4 regions of the Candidatus Enterococcus dunnyi genome follow, and region 4 is predicted to be linked to each of the others. Evidence: predicted binding sites of a transcription regulator. Region 4 holds the regulator's gene; each other region holds the start of a gene.
The links. Region 4 encodes CtsR, which represses protease genes until heat stress. Its sites were predicted from a motif close to TTGGTCAAAAAAGGTCAAANA; they were not measured.

Region 1 (5,064 bases), 1.3 Mb from region 4:
CTAGAGAGAAGAAACGGCTATATTTCTTATTTGAAAGGTGCAGAGCGGATCGCTGATTTTTTAACATTGATCGGTGCAACGAATTCGATGTTAAAATTTGAAGATGTCCGAATCGTGCGGGATATGCGCAATTCTGTTAATCGTTTGGTCAATTGCGAAACAGCGAACTTAAATAAGACGATCGATGCTGCATCAAAACAAATTGAAAATATCCAGTATATTGAAAGTGTGGTAGGTTTAACGGCTCTACCAGAAAAATTACAGGAAATCGCTGAATTGCGTTTGGAATATCCGGAAGTCAGTCTGAAAGAACTTGGTGAGATGATTCCTTCAGGTGCAATTTCAAAATCGGGAATCAATCATCGAATCAGGAAAATCAATGAATTTGCTGAAAAACTTAGAGAAAAAAGTGCATAGCTGCAAAGTTACGTGAACTAAAAAATGGAAATCAGGTGAAAGAAATGGGTGTTGAGGATAAAGACTTTATTATGCGGCAAATCAAACAATTAGGCGAAGGTTTGGGCGAATTTTTAGGTAAAGAAGATGTAGATAAAATCTTGAATTTTAGTGAAGACGCCCAAAAAGAAACTCAGGATTCACTCGCTGAAAAGAAACTAAAGAGAAAACAAGAACAAAAAACAAAGACAAAGCCACAATAGCTTTGTCTTTGTTTTTTTATTTTCCTTCAATGTAGCTGATCAATTCTTCCGTTGTAACAGATTCATCAAAGATATGTTCACCAATAACGATCGTTGGAACAAATTTGATATTAGCAGCATTTGCTTCAGCAATCACAGTATCGATCATTGCAGGATTTTTCTTTTCAGCTAGCTGTAGGTTATCTTGGGCAAAGACGGCAACATCTGCTAATGAAAGATGCCCCCATTGATCTTGCGTGTCATACATTTGTTTTAAACTAAGTAATCCTCTTTCTGGTAAGTCGTAATCAATGTGGTGATGCATCACGTTTCCAGGCTGTAATGTTTCTTTCTCTTTATCAAATAGCTTGATAATACGCTGAACTTTTCCTTCTTTAACATATTTTTCTAAAAGGTCAAAAGAGTCTTCAAACCATTTTTTACAGTAGGGACAACGAACATTCATAAATTCGACCATCTTTATTGGAGCTGATTCTTGACCAATGACTAAACCATTTTTTGTAGTGACTTTTGTTGCATCGATAATTGAGATATCCATGTTATACATCCTTTCAATTCTTTACTTATAGTGTAGCGCTTTTTAGTCTGAGTTGAAATAAAAATGTCCAAAATCCGGAAAAGAATTTTGGACATCTGATTTTAGGTTTAGCTTAAGGCACTGCTATTTTCCATTACTTCATCGATCAAGCCGTATTCTTTTGCCTGTTGAGCTGTCATGAAGTTGTCACGATCTGTGTCGCGTTCGATGACTTCTAAAGGCTGACCAGTTCGCTCAGCCAAGATTTTGTTCAAACGGTCACGTGTATCCAAGATATGTTTTGCAGCGATTTCGATTTCTGTCGCTTGTCCTTGTGCACCACCAAGTGGTTGATGGATCATGATTTCAGCATTAGGCAAGGCAAAACGTTTGCCTTTTTGACCAGCAGTTAGTAAAAAGCTGCCCATTGATGCGGCCATCCCAAGTACGATCGTTTGGACGTCTGCTTTAACAAAATTCATCGTATCGAAAATTGCTAATCCAGCAGAAACACTGCCGCCAGGAGAATTGATGTAGATGTAGATATCTTTTTCAGAGTCTTGTGCATCCAAAAATAATAATTGAGCAATTACTGAGTTGGCTACATTATCATCGATCGGACCACTTAACATGATGATTCTATCTTTTAATAATCGTGAATAAATATCATAAGCTCTTTCTCCACGAGATGACTGTTCAATGACTGTTGGTATTAAGTTCATAGTATATTCCTCCTATATAAAAAGCTCTTCAAATCATTTTATCACAAAGCATACCTGAATGCTTAAAAAAAGTATACTTTATTGGTCAAAAAAGGTCAACTTAAATGAACTGAAAAAATAGAAGGTAGAAACGTTGAGCCGTGTTTCTGCCTTCTACTATTATTCTCAAAATAAATATTATGAAGAGACAATAATGTTGCCGTTTTGGTCAGCAGGCTTCAATAAAGTCATGATCGCAGTGAAGAAAGCAATAAGAGCTGGAATGCCAGTCCAACTGAAAACAAGATACATGATGCCTTTTCCAGAAAAACCAGAGTAGAATTTATGAGCACCGATCCAGCCTAAGAAAAATGCTAGAATGAAATAAATCCATTTATTGACTACTCTACCTTGTTGTACATAACCACCAACTGATTGAGTATTATTGTTTTCATTGACAATATTGATGCTGATTTTGTCTTGCAGATTATCAGTGCTTGATTTCGTCATCAAACACTGATACGAAGTGCAGAACATAGGCTTATCTTTATTAGCAATAATAACTTTCTCAAAGTCTGATCTGCTCACTTTTTTTCTATATCTTTAAATTTTCACTTTATAACTTTTACAGATCACCTTTCAAAAAGAATTGAAAACTTTTAAGTAAATGAATCCTTTTTATTTTTTTGTTCTATGTTTTTACGCTTGTGAAAGAGTATGTTATACTAAAAAAGCAAGTAAAGAAGAGTGAGGGGATTCGGATGGTTGTTTTTATCGCAGGCATAACAGGCGTATTAGTTGGCGCAGTGATTGTGTCGATCAGCGTTGCTTTACGAGTGACGTTTGAAGAACGAAAAGCAGCACGTTATCGTGAGCTGGAACATTTCGTCAAAGAAATCGAAACATTGAATCTTTTGAACAAAAAAATCAATGAAATTTTGCAAAAGAGAGATATTTATGTCGATAAATCTGTTAACTTTATTTCTATGGATGATTGTTATATCAGCATCGACGACTTTATATATTTGGAATCTTTTTCTGCGCAAAACAATTTCTATCTTCCTACTTATCTAGTCGAAGAGTTTTTCAAAAAGATTGCTCACAGAAAAGTAATTTTGACCCCGGATGAAGTCATCTCAATGGGTGGAAGTACCTATAAGGGTGGAAAATTGATTTTAGAAACTTTTTCAGAAGAGTTGTTGACGATCATCGAAGATAAAAAAAGACAAATGAAACGTCTGTCGCACAAACCGCTGTACTATTTCCAAAAGAGCTAAAAAGCCCGTACCTTAAGTGAAAGGTACGGCCAGACTGTAGACAAAGTTCTAAAAAAGGATGACGTCTACAGTTTTTTCTTTTATACTTAATGTATGAAAACGTTTTAAAGGAGCGCGTAAAAAATGATGTCAAAACACCCAATGAATGGAAGGGATCAATACATGATGATTTCCTTGGAAGAACTTGTCCCAAAAGATCACTTGATCCGAAAAATAGATAAAGCAATTGATTTTACCTTCATTTATCCAATTGTTGAATCAACTTATTCGACCTTAGGTCGACCAAGTATTGATCCTGTGGTTTTAGTCAAAATCGTCTTCATTCAATATCTCTTTGGTATCCGTTCCATGCGTCAAACGATAAAAGAAATAGACACTAATGTCGCTTATCGTTGGTTTTTAGGCTACGATTTCAATGAAACCATTCCACATTTCTCTACCTTTGGAAAAAACTATGTTCGCCGCTTTCGAGAAACTACACTCTTTGAAGATATTTTCGCCTACATACTGGAACAAGCTGCCAAGGCTCGGATGATTACGGAAGATGTTCTCTATATGGATTCTACTCATATCAAAGCTAATGCAAACAAGCATTATTTTACTAGAGAAATGACGCATATTGAAGCAAAAGCCTATCAATCAGAATTAGAGAAAGAAATTAACGAGGAACGCATCAAGGCAGGAAAGCGCCCTTTTACTTTCCCGACAGAAAGTGAGCTGAAAGAACGAAAAATAAGTAAAGTAGACCCTGAGAGCGGGTATTATGTAAAAGGAGAACGAGAGAAACAATTTGCTTATTCTGCTCATACTGGTTGTGATGAACACGGATTCATTTTAGATGTCATTGTAACGCCTGGTAACCGTCATGATAGTCAAATTGCTCCTGATCTAGTTGCCTCTATCTGTACTAAATTTCCAGCGATACATGCTGTAGCAGCTGATGCTGGGTATAAAACTGCCACTTTTATAGAATTTCTCCGACGGAGAAAACTTCACCCTGTTCTTCCTTATACACGACCTAGAGGTGATCGAACGTTACTAGCCAAAAATCAATTTGTCTATGACGAATACTACGATTGTTACCTGTGCCCTGAAAATCAACCCTTACATTTTTCTACACTTACTCGAGAGGGATACCGTGAATATAAGTCAAAATCTTACATTTGCCAGAATTGTCCGCAATTGAAGCAGTGCACAAGAAGTCAAAATCATCAAAAAGTAGTGACCCGTCATATTTGGCAAGCTGGGTTGGAGAATGCAGAACATCTTCGTCATACTTCCTTCAATCGAGAAACATACCGCAAACGTAAAGAAACTATTGAAAGAGTGTTTGCCGATGCAAAAGAGAAGCATGGGATGCGTTGGACAAAATACCGAACCTTGGAAAAAGTCGCAGTGCATACGAGACTGATTTTTGCTGCAATGAATTTAAAGAAATTAGCCCTGTGGGGCTAGAGAAAGGCGAATGCCTTTATTTTTTTGCTTTGATTTTGATACTAAGATAAAAAAATACGCTCAACACTCTATTTTCTGAATGTTGAACGTATTTGTCTACAGTCTGCCCGTACCTTAAGTGAAAGGTACGGCTTTTTTTATTTATAAAACATAAAGTCAAAAAACAACAACAAACATTTTTAGAATTTTCTGACATTTTTCGCCATTTTTTATTGACAATCTCATTTATTAGGTTTATAGTTAACAAAAGCTTTTATTTATCACATTGAATTTTAATCTTTATAGATTTTGAACGAGGAGACCATTGCCATGAAGAAGACCAACAACAACCACGTATTAGTCATTATTTTATCGTGAAGGACTTAGAACACTGAGAAATTTTGCAGATGTTTGAGTCCTGTTTGTCTTTGGTAAATGGGATTCTTACTAAGACATCCCATTCATTATGATTGGGA
Region 2 (5,064 bases), 1.3 Mb from region 4:
CAGATAAGACGGGTACGTTGACTCTGAATCAAATGACTGTTGAAGCATTATATACAGACAATAAAGTCGCTGCAGCATCTGAAGATGTAGCAATGGATAACATGGCTTTAAAAATCATGAACTATACTAATGATACAAAATTTGCTCAAGATGGTACATTGATCGGTGATCCAACCGAAACGGCTTTAGTTCAATTCGGTTTAGACCATGGCTTCAATGTTACTGAAAAAGTTGCAGCGGAGCCTCGTGTAGCTGAAATTCCGTTTGACTCTGATCGTAAATTGATGACAACTGTTCACCAATTAGTGGATGGCAAATTCTTAGTTGCAGTCAAAGGTGCACCCGATGAGTTGCTAAAACGCTGTGAGCAAGTATTATTAAATGGTCAAACAACAGCATTAAATGATCAAGAACGCAAAGAAATTTTAACAAACAACACGAAAATGGCGAAACAAGCGTTACGTGTATTAGGAATGGCATATAAATTCGTTGATGCAGTTCCTGCTGAAATGGATTCAGCTGTCGTTGAAAATGGTCTAGTATTTGCTGGTCTAGTTGGTATGATCGACCCTGAACGTAAAGAAGCAGCAGAAGCGGTTAAAGTAGCTAAAGAAGCTGGTATTCGTCCGATCATGATCACAGGTGACCACAGAGATACAGCGGAAGCCATTGCTGCTCGTCTTGGCATTATCAAAGAAGGCGATGACGATGCAGTGATCACAGGCGCTGAATTGAATGAGTTATCAGATGAAGCTTTTGCAAAAGTCGTTGGACATTACTCTGTTTATGCCCGTGTATCTCCTGAACATAAAGTTCGTATCGTTAAAGCATGGCAGCAAGAAGGTAAGGTCGTTGCCATGACAGGTGACGGTGTGAATGATGCACCAGCCTTAAAAGCAGCGGATATCGGTATTGGTATGGGGATCACTGGTACGGAAGTATCGAAAGGTGCCTCTGATATGGTCTTGGCAGATGACAACTTCTCAACGATTATTGTAGCCGTTGAAGAAGGACGTAAAGTTTTCTCAAATATCCAAAAAACGATTCAATACCTACTTTCTGCCAACTTAGGGGAAGTATTGACACTCTTTATTGCAACAATGTTAGCTTGGGATACATTACTACCAGTTCATTTATTGTGGATCAACTTAGTAACGGATACTTTCCCAGCGATTGCTTTAGGTGTTGAGCCGGCAGAACGTGACGTGATGAGTCATGCGCCTCGTGGTAAGAAATCGAACTTCTTCTCAGGTGGTGTCTTGAGCAGTGTCATTTATCAAGGGATCACTCAAGGTGCTTTGACATTGATCGTTTATAAAATGGCCATCGAGTTTCCTGCGCATACAGCGGCAAATATGCCAAACTTATCTGCACAGGCGTTATATGATTTACAACATGGAGATGCATTGACTATGGCATTTGCGACATTAGGATTGATTCAATTGTTCCATGCGTTCAACGTAAAATCGATTTATCAATCGATTTTCAAAGTTGGCTTATTCCGAAACAAATCGTTCAACTGGGCGATTTTAGTTTCCTTCCTATTGTTAGCCGCTACGATCGTTATTCCAGGATTCAACGATTTGTTTAGTGTAACATCACTAGATGCGTACCAATGGGCAATCGTTGCAGGAACATCCTTTGCGATCATTCCTATCGTTGAAGTTGTAAAATTTGTTCAACGAAAAATGGGTAAAGGGATATAAAATTAGTAAAAGATAGTCGAATATTCGGCTATCTTTTTTTCTATGGTTCAGTATAGGAGCATGAAGAAAATTTTAAGGTCAAAATAAGTCAAATAAGTGGACAAATTTTTAGATTACGGTATTATTAATATAGATATTCAGCTTTAAAATATGGAGGTCATTCATTATGAACTATTTAGATGAAAATGAAGAAACAGAAGAAAAACAACAACCAAATGCATTTATGAAAAAACTTTTTGAAGAGAGAACGATTTTGATTTATGGTGAGATCAATCAGGATCTAGCGCGGGAAGTAACCTCACAATTACTTTTATTAGCAGCGATGGGTGATGAGCCAATCAAAATTTTTATCAATAGCCAAGGCGGACATGTTGAAGCAGGAGACACGATCCATGATATGATCAAGTTTGTCAAACCAGAAGTGATCGTTGTTGGTACCGGCTGGGTAGCAAGTGCGGGTATTACGATTTATTTGGCTGCTGAAGCTAAAAATAGATACAGCTTGCCAAATACTCGTTACATGATCCATCAACCAGCTGGCGGTGTTCAAGGCCAAAGTACTGAGATTCAGATCGAGGCCAAAGAAATCATCCGTATGCGTGAGCGTGTAAACCGTTTGATTGCTGCAGCAACTGGTCAAACGTATGAAAAAATCGCAAAAGATACAGACCGTAATTTCTGGATGTCTGCTGAAGAAGCAAAAGATTATGGAATGGTATCTAAGATCATCGATACAAGCGATGAAATCCAGTAAAATAAGAACGAACTGCAAGTACAAGTGACTTGCAGTTTTTTTATCAAAATGATTAGAAAAAAGCTGTTTTGAAAGATTCTCCTTGTCATCACCCTATGAAAAAGTGTAAAATTAGGTGATCATCAAAAGAAAGTAGGAAAGAATTTGAAACCCAATTTAGGCTATTATGTGCAAAACATCAATGATATTGTAAAAGAAACAGAAGAAGTCGGCGAAAAAATGAACGAATATTACGAAGAAGTTCGTAAAGCAATCGACGAAGATAAGGTAACAGAGCTAGCTCCCGAGCGTATTGTTGAGATCCAACGCATATTCCAAGATGGAACAAAAGAATACGAAACGATGCTGGAGAAAGTGTCACAATTACGCCCGCCCGCTCGAGTAATGGGCATCCATAAAAAATTTGAGCGCTCATATATTGAATATTTAGCTGGCTGTAATGAAATGATTCTATCTTTAGATCCAGAAAAAGGAATAGATGTTGACTTGTTCAACGCTTCAGAAGAGAAACAAGACAAAGCAACAGATGATATCTCATTTGCGATCACTAGAATGAGTAATCTTTTGTTAAAAAAATAAAAATATAAACGAAAAATTGACAAAAAGAAATGGTATTTAATTTCTTTTTAACGTTATTTTTAGTAGACAATGAAAAATATTTGTTGTATTATATATTCATACCAACAACAACCTTTTTATTTTTCATTTTACTCTTATTGAGTAATACTCCTTTTCCATCGGTCAGTTTGACCGGTGGTTTTTTCTTTCATTATTATTTGAATCAAAATATAAAATAAAAAATATTATTTATATTACACTGATTTTAAAAAATGGCAGTTATTTTATGTAAATAAATAATTATATTAATCATAAAAAAGATGAGATAAAACATTTTTGTTTTATCCCATCTTTTAATTTTAACGACGTAGTCGTATCAGTTTTCTACATTTCGAACGTAATCATCAAAATACTGAACAAGATCAGCTTTGATTTTTTGATATTCTTCTTCTGTGTATTCACGTTCTTCGATCGATCCATTAAAAAATGGAATCTCCAACTCTTCGCGCAAGCGATCCAATACTTCGCTTTGATCCATTTGTGCACCTTCTTTATTTGTTGTCTTCTCTATTATAAAACATTAAAATCATTCGTCAACTGCTCAAAAGCATCTTTCATCGCAGATAACTTATTATAAAGAAGTGCGCTGTTGTCATCTTCAAGGAAGAAAACTTGTTTCAACTCAAAGTAGAACTCTTCAAACGCAGTAAAAAAGGGCTGAACTGCATCGGAAGAAATCTCATCATTACTAATATAAAAAATCCGGATACTATGATAGTAGGTAAAGACCTCATTGATATTCAAAAGAATCCGAGATTCTTCAGGCCGAGGACGGCTGGTGACTAAATCATACAAAGACAGGCTCTTTGTATGGATCTCTGATAAATAAGATAAAAGAAAATCCACTTTTTCAATATGTTCTGACATTCGATCGACCTCCATTTTATTTAAGTATAATAAAAAATGAGTAGAAAGAAAAACAGGAACCCTTATTTGAACCTAATTAATTTTGATCAATAAATTTAATATGAAAAAATGTTGACAAATAAATGAGTATGTTCTAATATTGATTCAATATCAAAACTCATTGAAAAGAAGAGTACACAAAAAAACATTTATTCAGCAAAGATTTTTTGCTGAAGCGAGAGAGCTTTCGGATGGTGGAAGAAAGTAATGGACATTTGTCGAAAATGATCTTGGAGAGGAAAAATCGATTTGATTTTTACGGCTGCTACCGTTAACAAAGCGCCAAATCATAAAGTGATTTATTGTTTGGCTTGAGATGGAAATGATTTTCCAATAAAGGTGGTACCGCGATCGTCGCCCTTTACTAGCATAGGTTGGTAGAGGGCTTTTTGTTGTTCATCACTACGACTGGCTACGCCAGAGTAGATGATGAACAGTACTTGGCGACCAAAGGGAGCGAAGTGTCCATACTAGTGAATCACCCAACGCTTGAATTCAACCCGAAAGAGGAGAAACAACTTCAAAAAGAGTCAAAAAAGAGCGGATGATGAACAGTACTTGGCGACCAAAGAGAGAACGAAGCCCCCATACTAGTGAGTCACCCAATCCCCTCTAAGCTGATCATGGAAAGTCAAAGGACCACAACTAGTTCAGCTAAATCAATCAAAGAACAATAAGTGAGGCTGAAAAAGAAAAATTCAGAATGAATAACTCTCTGTGATAACTAAGATCACAAAAGACAACGAGGTACCATATTTAAAGTATCAGGTGTCAGATTTTCTACTATCAGATCTGATAATCGCTATAAATTCTTTTCAATGAGAACAATCCAGAAAGAGGTGGTCATTATGCAAGAAGGTGACATGTGCAGCAAACGAATAAAATCAACTAAATTTAAAAGAAAAGGAATGAAGCATAATGACAAACCAAAACTATCACTTTGAAACCATCCAAATTCACGGAGGACATACCCCCGATAAAGACACGAACTCTAGAGCGGTACCGATCTATCAAACAACCTCCTACACATTTGATGATACGCAAGATGCAGCAGAAAAATTTGCTTTATCAAAAGCGGGC
Region 3 (5,064 bases), 1.7 Mb from region 4:
ATAATAATTGCTATGATTGCATCGCCAAGCATAACGACACGCTCTTTCATTTTCTCCAAAATATCCACTCCAATCTTCTACTCTTCATTATTTTATAGTAAAAATGATTTTTCGCAATCATTTTGTATTCAAACAGTCAAAACACTTCATTGACCAGAAAAAATGCAGGAAAAAAGTAGCATTTTACTTTCTCCTGCATTCTAAATTCAACTGGTGAAGATACCACTTGCTATAATCATGCAACGTTCTTTCTATCCCTTCAACTCACACTATCTACTCTTCAAATACTTCATTTTCAAAGACTAATTGATTGTTTAATAGACTGATCGTTACTTTTGTTTTTGGTAATACTCTACCAGAAACGATTTCTTTGGCTAGTGGTGTTTCTAGTTCTTTTGTAATGAATCGTTTCAAAGGACGAGCACCATATGCTGGATCATAACCACTTTCAGCGATCCAAGTTTTCGCCTCATCAGAAATCACTAATTCGATCTCTTGATGCTCTAAACGCTTAGAAAGCTGCTCTGTCATTTTTTCAATGATTCCTTTGACATTATCCAAGCTTAGAGGAGTGAATAAAATCGTATCATCGATTCTATTTAAGAATTCAGGTTTAAAGTTTCCACGTAAAATCGTCATCACCTGTTCTTCTACCTCTTCAGGAATCGTTCCTTCAGGTGTCACACCCTCAAGCAGTAATTGAGAACCAATATTGCTGGTCATGATCAAGACTGTATTTTTAAAATCAACGACACGGCCTTTAGAATCTGTCAAACGTCCGTCATCTAAGACTTGAAGCAAAATGTTAAATACGTCAGGATGAGCTTTTTCGATTTCATCTAATAAAACGATCGTGTACGGATTCCGGCGAACGGCTTCAGTCAATTGGCCGCCTTCTTCATAGCCAACATAGCCTGGAGGCGCACCGACTAAACGAGACACACTATGTTTTTCCATATATTCACTCATATCGATCCGTACCATATGATCTTCAGAATCAAATAAATCTTCTGCTAAAGCTTTAGCAAGTTCTGTTTTCCCTACACCGGTTGGTCCTAAGAATAAGAAGGAACCTAATGGGCGATTTGGATCTTGCAATCCTGCTCTTGAACGTATCACCGCATCACTGACTGCATCGACTGCCTCATCTTGTCCTATGACACGTTTGTGTAATGTTTCGTTCAATTTCATCAATTTTTCTCGTTCGCCCTCAACTAACTTCGTTACAGGGATCCCTGTCAAACGGCCAACAACCAAAGCAATTTCATTTTCTGTCACTGCTTCTTGAACCATTTTGACATTATCTTTGGCATTCTTAGCTTCTAGATTTTTTAATTCTTCTTCTAACTGTGGAATAGTTCCATGACGCAACACCGCAGCACGTTCAAGATCGTAATTGTTTTCGGCGTCTTCTAATTCATGTTTAGCTTTGTCGATTTCAGCACGCTTGTTGCTGACTGCATTGACCTCTTCTTTTTCTGTTTCCCACTGCATTTTCATTGCATTTGCTTCTTCACGCAAATCAGCGAGTTCTTCTTGTAAGGCACTTAGTCGTTTTTTACTTGCATCATCAGATTCTTTTTTCAATGCAGCTTCTTCAATTTCTAACTGCATCAAACGACGAGTGACCTGATCTAACTCAGTCGGCATCGAATTCATTTCCACACGAATCGTTGCACTTGCTTCGTCGACTAAATCGATTGCTTTATCTGGTAAAAAGCGGTCCGTGATATAGCGGTCTGATAAAGTAGCCGCTGCGACTAAGGCATTATCATGAATATTCACACTATGATGGATCTCAAAACGTTCTTTTAGTCCACGTAAAATACTGATCGTATCTTCGACAGTTGGTTCTTTCACCAATACTTTTTGGAAACGACGTTCTAAGGCTTTATCCTTCTCCATATATTGACGGTACTCATCTAATGTGGTTGCACCGATCAAGTGCAGTTCGCCACGAGCTAACATTGGCTTCAATAGATTTCCTGCATCCATGCTTCCCTCTGTTTTACCTGCACCAACAATATTGTGGATCTCATCAATGAACAAGATGATTCGTCCATCACTTTTCTTCACTTCTTTTAAAACAGCTTTCAAGCGCTCTTCAAATTCTCCACGGAATTTTGCACCCGCGATCAATGCACCCATATCCAAAGAGAAAATCGTCTTATCTTTTAAGTTTTCAGGCACATCTTTACGAACGATCCGTTGAGCTAAACCTTCAATGATCGCTGTTTTACCAACACCTGGCTCACCGATCAATACCGGATTATTTTTTGTTTTTCGCGATAAAATTCGAATCACATCGCGGATTTCCTCATCTCGTCCAATAATTGGATCTTGTTTGCCGCTTTTCACTTGTTGGACTAAATCCACACCATATTTTTCTAATGCTTTGTATTGCTCTTCTTGATTTTTAGAAGTCACACGATCGCCCCCTCTAATGTCTTCAATATTTTTACGTAATTCTTTTTCTGAAATACCTTGGTTTATTAAATATTTTGTTAATCGGTAATTTTTAAGTTTCATCAACGCTAATACTACGATTTCCGTTGCCAAAAACTCATCTTGAAAAGATTCTCTTAATTTATCTGCTTCGTTCAATAGGTTAAACAAATTTTGACTCATGCTTTGACCATACTGAATATTCCCACCTTGAACGATTGGGTACTCATCTAAAGCTTTATCTACCTCTCGTTCAAAAGCTTCGACATCAACACCTGCATCCGTATAAAAATTACGACCAAAATGATTCGGTTGTAAAAAAACTTTCCATAAATGGGCAATATCGATTTCCTGATGACGACGCGTAACTGCAATTTGCTGTGCTTCAGCGATCGCCTCTTGTAACGTAGTAGTCATTTTTTCGATGTTCATAGAATTCCCTCCTAAATTTAAAAGCTGATCAGGCTCGTTTCACTCTGACAGAAAAATAAAATACTGATCTATTTGATCTTCAACTTTTAAAAAGATTGTTTGCTTTAAATAATCTATATAAATAGTACCGTTTCTTGAGCAAAAAAGCAGTACTTCTTTTGGACTATTTTTTAAGGTTAAAATGACTGATCAATTTTGACCTTATGAATCAATTATACTCAATTAGTCAGTAAAGGTCAAACAAAATCAATTGGAAAACGATCGATTTCTCTCACTTTTTATGATAACTCAATCACTGATTTTAGCAACAGATATGCAGGCAAACAAAAAGATCAAGCACGAACCTTGTGCCTGATCTTTTAAACTTATTTAAATTTTTTCAACTTTAACAACTGCATTTCCCGCGATTTGCGGTGGAATCGACATCGTCATTACGGGTAACCCACTTAGTGTAAATTTAACACTATCGCCAGCTTTTAATTGATCTTCTGTAAGGCCATCTGCTAGCTGTTCCTTTGTGACATTCAAAATGACACCATCATTTTTCATTGTGCCGATGATTTCCTCTGGGTCCTCAACTGCTTTTACGTCATTTAAGAAAAGACGGATCGACTGGTCAACCGTTTCATTTTGCACGGCATCTTCCACTAAAACTGCCGTAAAAATTGATTCCTGATCCTCTTTAACATTAGAGCTTGTATTTGTACTTTGATTTTTTTGACTGCTCATTGTCGTATCTTCACTTCCTGATTCGCCTGTCTTCTTATTCCCGCTGCACGCGGCTAAAGAGATTGCTGCAAAAATCGTTACTAAAGTGATTGCGAGTTTTTTCATATAATTTCCTCCAATCTATACACTTTATTATAACTAGACATCATATTGAAGTCCATTCAGAGCTTCAGAAAGAAAATCTGATGCCTTTGTCATTTCTTCAGGATCATATTTTGCTTGAGAAACAAGTAAATCGATCGTCAAATTATTCAGGTTAGTTGTTTTTTCAAGTTCTTCTAAGAAGCGTTCTTTCAAAAGTTCCCGAAATTCACGCAATGATTCAGGGGTTGAAAACGTATAAGAGCTCCACGTTGGGGTTACTTGATTGACCATATATAAGCTATTGCTTTGATCGGAGCTTTCTTGAAAGACCCGCGTGATCATTTTCAATAACTCTTTAGTCTGTTCTTCTGTCATCAATTTTTTGAGACTGTCCCAATAGCGAATACGAACCACCACAGTGTACAAGTCTGTCTGAAAGCGTTCAGACATAGTGACAAACATCGGGAAATCACTTTCGTATAGCGTTAAGGTTCTCAAGTGTGTCTCAGCATCCAGTGCGTTGTATTGTACATTGTTCTTTTTCAATCGCTCGTTCTCTTTTTCCAATAAACGAACTTGATAGGTGATCAAAAAAATACTCAGGCAATATAATGGAGGAATGATCAACCAAAATAGCGAAGCATAAGTAAACTGTTTCATAAACACATATTGATAAGAAACATAGCCCAACTGAACGAAAACAAAAATCAAGGTAAAAATCAGGCCTGACACAATACCTGTAAAATAAGTAATGATCACAAGAATCAATGTGATCAATAAACTGATCAAGTCAATGAAAAAGCCGTTATTTCCCAAACCGACAAAAATGACGGTGATGGAGACTAGACTGATAAAAAACAAAAGGGACAAATCCATGATCGTACTCGCATAGCGTTTATTCAGTTTCATCGTCATTTCCCCCTTTAGTGTCTTTTTTCAAAATAAAGAATGCGGACAATCCAACGATCATGACCACAAGTAAGAAGACAACTAGGTAAATACCTAATTTTTGATTATTGATGAGCCTTTGACCTAAGTTTTCTTGTTGAGATTGACTTACTTCTTTTTTAAAGCGGTAGTCATAGCGTTTGTAATTATTATCGACAACCAGTGCATCGCCTTTATATGTCGAGGTATTTTTTTCAGTGGCGATTTGGGTCGAAGCCAGAAAAACATTCTCAGGAGTCGTTCCTGTCAAAATCAACATGGCCGCTTTGCTTTCAAAAGGTGAAAAGAGCAGTTGTGCTGTTCCGATACTTTTTCCATAGTCTTCCTCAATACTTAGTTTCTCATTCGAAACGAATGTAGCGAATGACTTATCGTAAGCGAAAAACAAGTCATTGTTCAACGATTTGATCAACGCATTATCATTTG
Region 4 (5,064 bases):
CTCCAATATTTGAAGTCATAATTAAAATAGTATTTCTAAAATCGACTTTTCGACCTTTAGAATCAGTTAAGTGTCCATCGTCTAATACCTGTAACAAGATATTGAATACATCTGGGTGAGCTTTCTCTACTTCATCAAGTAAAATCACTGAATAAGGTTTTTGACGAATTTTTTCCGTCAATTGTCCGCCTTCTTCATAACCAACATAACCTGGAGGGGAGCCAATCAAACGACTTGTACTATATTTTTCCATAAATTCGGACATATCTACACGCACAAGTGCATCCTCACTGCCAAACATTGTTTCAGCCAACGCTTTTGCTAATTCTGTTTTACCAACTCCAGTAGGTCCCAGGAACATAAATGAACCAATTGGACGATTCGGATCTTTCAAGCCACTGCGGGCTCTACGAATTGCACGCGATACAGCTTGAACAGCTTCATCCTGACCAACAACTCTGTGGTGTAAGATACTTTCTAATTCGAGCAGGCGCTCGCTTTCTTTTTTCTCTAGCTGCTGTAATGGCACACCTGTCCATTGTGACACAACATTTGCCACATCTTGTTCAGTGACTTGATTTGCATAACCAGACGCTTCTTTTTGTTCTAATAATAAAATATTTTCAAGCTTTCTAGCCATTTTTTTCTCTTTTTGGCGTAATCTTGCTGCACTTTCGAACGATTGTGACTGAATTGCTTCTTCTTTTTCCTTGATTAGATTCGCTAAATCTAAGCGCAACTCATTAATTTCAGAAGGCTCATCTGCTAAGTCTAGACGAACTTTAGCAGCTGATTCATCCATCAAATCAATCGCTTTATCTGGTAATTGACGAGAATTGATATAACGAACAGATAACTGAACTGCTGCATGTAAGGCATCATCTGTAATCTCAACGCCATGATGTTCTTCATAGCGAGAACGTAGGCCTTTTAGAATCTCTTCTGCTTCTTCTGATGTTGGTTCATCCACTTGAACTCTCGCAAAACGACGTTCCAAAGCAGAATCTTTTTCAATATATTTTTGGTACTCATCTAATGTAGTCGCACCAATTGTTTGTAATTCTCCACGAGCAAGCGCTGGTTTTAAGATATTTGAAGCATCGATCGCACCCTCTGCACCACCTGCACCAATCAATGTATGCAGCTCATCAATAAAGAGGATCACTTCTCCATCTTGATAGATCTCGTCAATCACTTTCTTCAAACGATCTTCGAATTCACCACGATATTTCGTTCCCGCAACAAGAGCACCCATATCCAGCATCATCAAACGTTTTTCCTGCATATCGTCCGGCACTTCACCATTAACAATTTTTTGTGCTAAGCCTTCAGCAATTGCCGTTTTACCTACACCAGGTTCACCAACTAAAACTGGATTATTTTTGGTACGACGACTTAATATTTGGATCAGCCGTCTGACCTCTTGAGAACGTCCGACAACTGGGTCTAAATCATTCTCACGTGCTAGTTTAGTCAAGTCACGAGCTAACGAATCCAATGTTGGAGTTCCTTTAGGTGCTGCTTTTTGTGCTTGATTATTACGTCGGCGCCCAACATTTCCACTCATTTGGGGATCTGTAATCCCAATTTTTTTCATTAACAGCTGACGCATTTTAGATAAACTTAATCCCAAGTTCAATAAAATACGTGAAGCAAGGATATCCTCATCGCGTAATAAGCCTAACAAAATATGTTCAGTGCCTATATTAGGAGCTCCTAAACGTTTTGCTTCATCGCCGGCATAGGCAAAAACTTGTTTTGCACGAGGGGAATAAGGCAAATAGGTTCCTTTCGGATATGCTTTAACTGTTCCGTACCCAGTTAATTGTTCAATTTCTTCACGTATATCTGTTTTATTAGCATTCAACTGGCGTAAAGATTTTCCAGCAATTCCATTTGGTTCCAGTACTAATGCTAAAAGCAAATGTTCAGAACCTACAGATTGATGCCTAAAATACTTCGCTTCTTCTTGTGCGATGGCTAAGACTGCCTTGGCACTTTCTGTAAATAATTCGTCCATACTATCATTCCTCCTCGTAACTCAAACGTTCTAAAAATGAATGCATCAATTGAGCACGTAAATAATCTTCATCTGGTCCTGCCTTATCTAAGACTTGTTTTCCAAGCACCGACAGCATTAAGTTTCCTTCTCGTTTTGTAACAACTTTTTCTTCATAGAGCTTCTGTATAAAAATTAGTGCGTCTTTTTCCGAAAGTTCATTCCCTGTAAATTGAGCAATTTGTTTCAGCAACTGGTCACTATCAGATATTTGTACTTTAGCTATTCTGATATAACCGCCACCACCACGCTTACTTTCAACTGAATAGCCACGTTGAATCGTGAAACGAGTATTGATCACATAATTAATCTGGGAAGGAACACAATTGAATAAATGAGCCATTTCGGCCCTGCGAATTTCAATTTTACTGCTTTCTTCAAGAATTTTCTTTAAATATGCTTCAATCAAATCTGAAGTATTTTGATTACTCATAGTCCTCATCCTTTTCCCTTGACTAATACTGACCTTAATTATACCCAATTTCAACTGTTTAATAAAGGAGAATGCCTAATTAACTAAGAAAAGGTAAATATATTTAGGAAATTACAAACTAAATATATAACAAAAAAGAACAGAGCATACTCTGTTCTTTTAATCGGGAAGACAGGATTCGAACCTGCGACCCCTTGGTCCCAAACCAAGTGCTCTACCAAGCTGAGCTACTTCCCGCAATTATAATAATAAAAAAAGACTAAACGATTAAAAGGAACTGTGTTACTTACCTTCTAACTCGCAGTCAAACCTTTAACTATGCACCCAAAGGGAGTCGAACCCCTAACCTTTTGATTCGTAGTCAAACACTCTATCCAGTTGAGCTATGGGTGCTAATGTCATCTCAAGCAAAGTTGTGATGAATGCCGAGGACCGGAATCGAACCGGTACGGTGATCACTCACCGCAGGATTTTAAGTCCTGTGCGTCTGCCAGTTCCGCCACCCCGGCGAATGAACAAGCTAAGCGGAAAACGGGGTTCGAACCCGCGACCCCCACCTTGGCAAGGTGGTGCTCTACCACTGAGCTATTTCCGCAGTTTGATGCCGGCTAAAGGACTTGAACCCTCGACCCTCTGATTACAAATCAGATGCTCTACCAACTGAGCTAAGCCGGCGTATTTCGCCAAGTTTATCAACGAGACTTAAAATATGCGGGTGAAGGGACTTGAACCCCCACGCCGTAAGGCGCTAGATCCTAAATCTAGTGCGTCTGCCAATTCCGCCACACCCGCAAAATATTTCTATGAGCCGTGCAGGGCTCGAACCTGCGACCCTCTGATTAAAAGTCAGATGCTCTACCAACTGAGCTAACGGCTCAAAAAATGGAGGTTAACGGGATCGAACCGCTGACCCCCTGCTTGTAAGGCAGGTGCTCTCCCAGCTGAGCTAAACCTCCAATACAACACGTTTAGCGCGGCGACGTCCTACTCTCACAAAGGGAAACCCTTCACTACAATCGGCGCTAAGAAGCTTAACTTCTGTGTTCGGCATGGGAACAGGTGTATCCTTCTCGCTATCGCCACCACACTGGGTGTTGTTGTATTCAATTGAGTGATGATTCACTCAAAACTGGATTGAAGCTTGTAATCACTACTTACCAAGATCATTTATTTTATTTCTTTTGGTTAAGTCCTCGACCGATTAGTATTGGTCCGCTCCGTACATCACTGCACTTCCACTTCCAACCTATCTACCTCATCATCTCTGAGGGGTCTTACTTTCTTAAAGAAATGGGAAATCTCATCTTGAGGTGGGCTTCACACTTAGATGCTTTCAGCGTTTATCCCTTCCCTACATAGCTACCCAGCAATGCCCTTGGCAGAACAACTGGTACACCAGCGGTAAGTCCATCCCGGTCCTCTCGTACTAAGGACAGCTCCTCTCAAATTTCCAACGCCCGCGACGGATAGGGACCGAACTGTCTCACGACGTTCTGAACCCAGCTCGCGTGCCGCTTTAATGGGCGAACAGCCCAACCCTTGGGACCGACTACAGCCCCAGGATGCGACGAGCCGACATCGAGGTGCCAAACCTCCCCGTCGATGTGGACTCTTGGGGGAGATAAGCCTGTTATCCCCAGGGTAGCTTTTATCCGTTGAGCGATGGCCCTTCCATGCGGAACCACCGGATCACTAAGCCCGACTTTCGTCCCTGCTCGACTTGTAAGTCTCGCAGTCAAGCTCCCTTCTGCCTTTACACTCTGCGAATGATTTCCAACCATTCTGAGGGAACCTTTGGGCGCCTCCGTTACCTTTTAGGAGGCGACCGCCCCAGTCAAACTGCCCACCTGACACTGTCTCCCAGCCCGATTAGGGCTGCGGGTTAGAGGGTTCATAACACAAGGGTAGTATCCCACCAGCGCCTCCACCGAAACTAGCGTTCCGGTTTCATCGGCTCCTACCTATCCTGTACATGTGGTACAAACACTCAATATCAAGCTACAGTAAAGCTCCATGGGGTCTTTCCGTCCTGTCGCGGGTAACCTGCATCTTCACAGGTACTAAAATTTCACCGAGTCTCTCGTTGAGACAGTGCCCAAATCGTTACGCCTTTCGTGCGGGTCGGAACTTACCCGACAAGGAATTTCGCTACCTTAGGACCGTTATAGTTACGGCCGCCGTTTACTGGGGCTTCAATTCTGAGCTTCGCCGAAGCTAACCCATCCTCTTAACCTTCCAGCACCGGGCAGGCGTCAGCCCCTATACTTCATCTTTCGATTTTGCAGAGACCTGTGTTTTTGATAAACAGTCGCTTGGGCCTATTCACTGCGGCTGACCGAAGTCAGCACCCCTTCTCCCGAAGTTACGGGGTCATTTTGCCGAGTTCCTTAACGAGAGTTCGCTCGCTCACCTTAGGATACTCTCCTCGACTACCTGTGTCGGTTTACGGTACGGGCAGTTGTTTTCTCACTAGAAGCTTTTCTTGACAGTGTGACATCAGGAACTTCGGTACTATTATTTCCCTCCCCATCACAGCTTGTCCGTACAGAGTAAAGCATTTGACTCTACTCAA

Region 1: the regulator CtsR is predicted to act here: its motif matches at 1,980-2,000, upstream of clpP (ATP-dependent Clp endopeptidase proteolytic subunit ClpP).
Region 2: the regulator CtsR is predicted to act here: its motif matches at 1,781-1,801, upstream of A5889_RS15310 (ATP-dependent Clp protease proteolytic subunit).
Region 3: the regulator CtsR is predicted to act here: its motif matches at 3,100-3,120, upstream of clpB (ATP-dependent chaperone ClpB).

What each region holds. Positions count from the first base shown of each region.
Region 1 is NZ_CP147246.1:3,162,197-3,167,260, forward strand. Features, by position in the region: gene whiA (DNA-binding protein WhiA) at 1-417, shown strand, start outside; gene A5889_RS14880 (hypothetical protein) at 462-659, shown strand; gene A5889_RS14885 (DsbA family protein) at 676-1,197, opposite strand; gene clpP (ATP-dependent Clp endopeptidase proteolytic subunit ClpP) at 1,305-1,898, opposite strand; gene A5889_RS14895 (TM2 domain-containing protein) at 2,076-2,387, opposite strand; gene A5889_RS14900 (hypothetical protein) at 2,639-3,154, shown strand; gene A5889_RS14905 (IS1182 family transposase) at 3,278-4,609, shown strand.
Region 2 is NZ_CP147246.1:3,251,115-3,256,178, forward strand. Features, by position in the region: gene A5889_RS15305 (cation-translocating P-type ATPase) at 1-1,706, shown strand, start outside; gene A5889_RS15310 (ATP-dependent Clp protease proteolytic subunit) at 1,873-2,460, shown strand; gene A5889_RS15315 (hypothetical protein) at 2,605-3,039, shown strand; gene A5889_RS15320 (hypothetical protein) at 3,395-3,556, opposite strand; gene A5889_RS15325 (hypothetical protein) at 3,589-3,945, opposite strand; T-box leader at 4,097-4,349, shown strand; gene A5889_RS15330 (O-acetylhomoserine aminocarboxypropyltransferase/cysteine synthase family protein) at 4,903-5,064, shown strand, end outside.
Region 3 is NZ_CP147246.1:117,642-122,705, reverse strand. Features, by position in the region: gene A5889_RS00515 (TMEM175 family protein) at 1-50, opposite strand, end outside; gene clpB (ATP-dependent chaperone ClpB) at 274-2,877, opposite strand; gene A5889_RS00505 (hypothetical protein) at 3,247-3,711, opposite strand; gene A5889_RS00500 (diguanylate cyclase) at 3,745-4,599, opposite strand; gene A5889_RS00495 (cellulose biosynthesis cyclic di-GMP-binding regulatory protein BcsB) at 4,586-5,064, opposite strand, start outside.
Region 4 is NZ_CP147246.1:1,909,956-1,915,019, forward strand. Features, by position in the region: gene A5889_RS08920 (ATP-dependent Clp protease ATP-binding subunit) at 1-2,020, opposite strand, end outside; gene A5889_RS08925 (CtsR family transcriptional regulator) at 2,025-2,492, opposite strand; tRNA gene A5889_RS08930 (tRNA-Pro) at 2,656-2,729, opposite strand; tRNA gene A5889_RS08935 (tRNA-Arg) at 2,812-2,885, opposite strand; tRNA gene A5889_RS08940 (tRNA-Leu) at 2,916-3,001, opposite strand; tRNA gene A5889_RS08945 (tRNA-Gly) at 3,016-3,087, opposite strand; tRNA gene A5889_RS08950 (tRNA-Thr) at 3,095-3,167, opposite strand; tRNA gene A5889_RS08955 (tRNA-Leu) at 3,203-3,284, opposite strand; tRNA gene A5889_RS08960 (tRNA-Lys) at 3,297-3,369, opposite strand; tRNA gene A5889_RS08965 (tRNA-Val) at 3,376-3,448, opposite strand; rRNA gene rrf (5S ribosomal RNA) at 3,464-3,579, opposite strand; rRNA gene A5889_RS08975 (23S ribosomal RNA) at 3,674-5,064, opposite strand, start outside.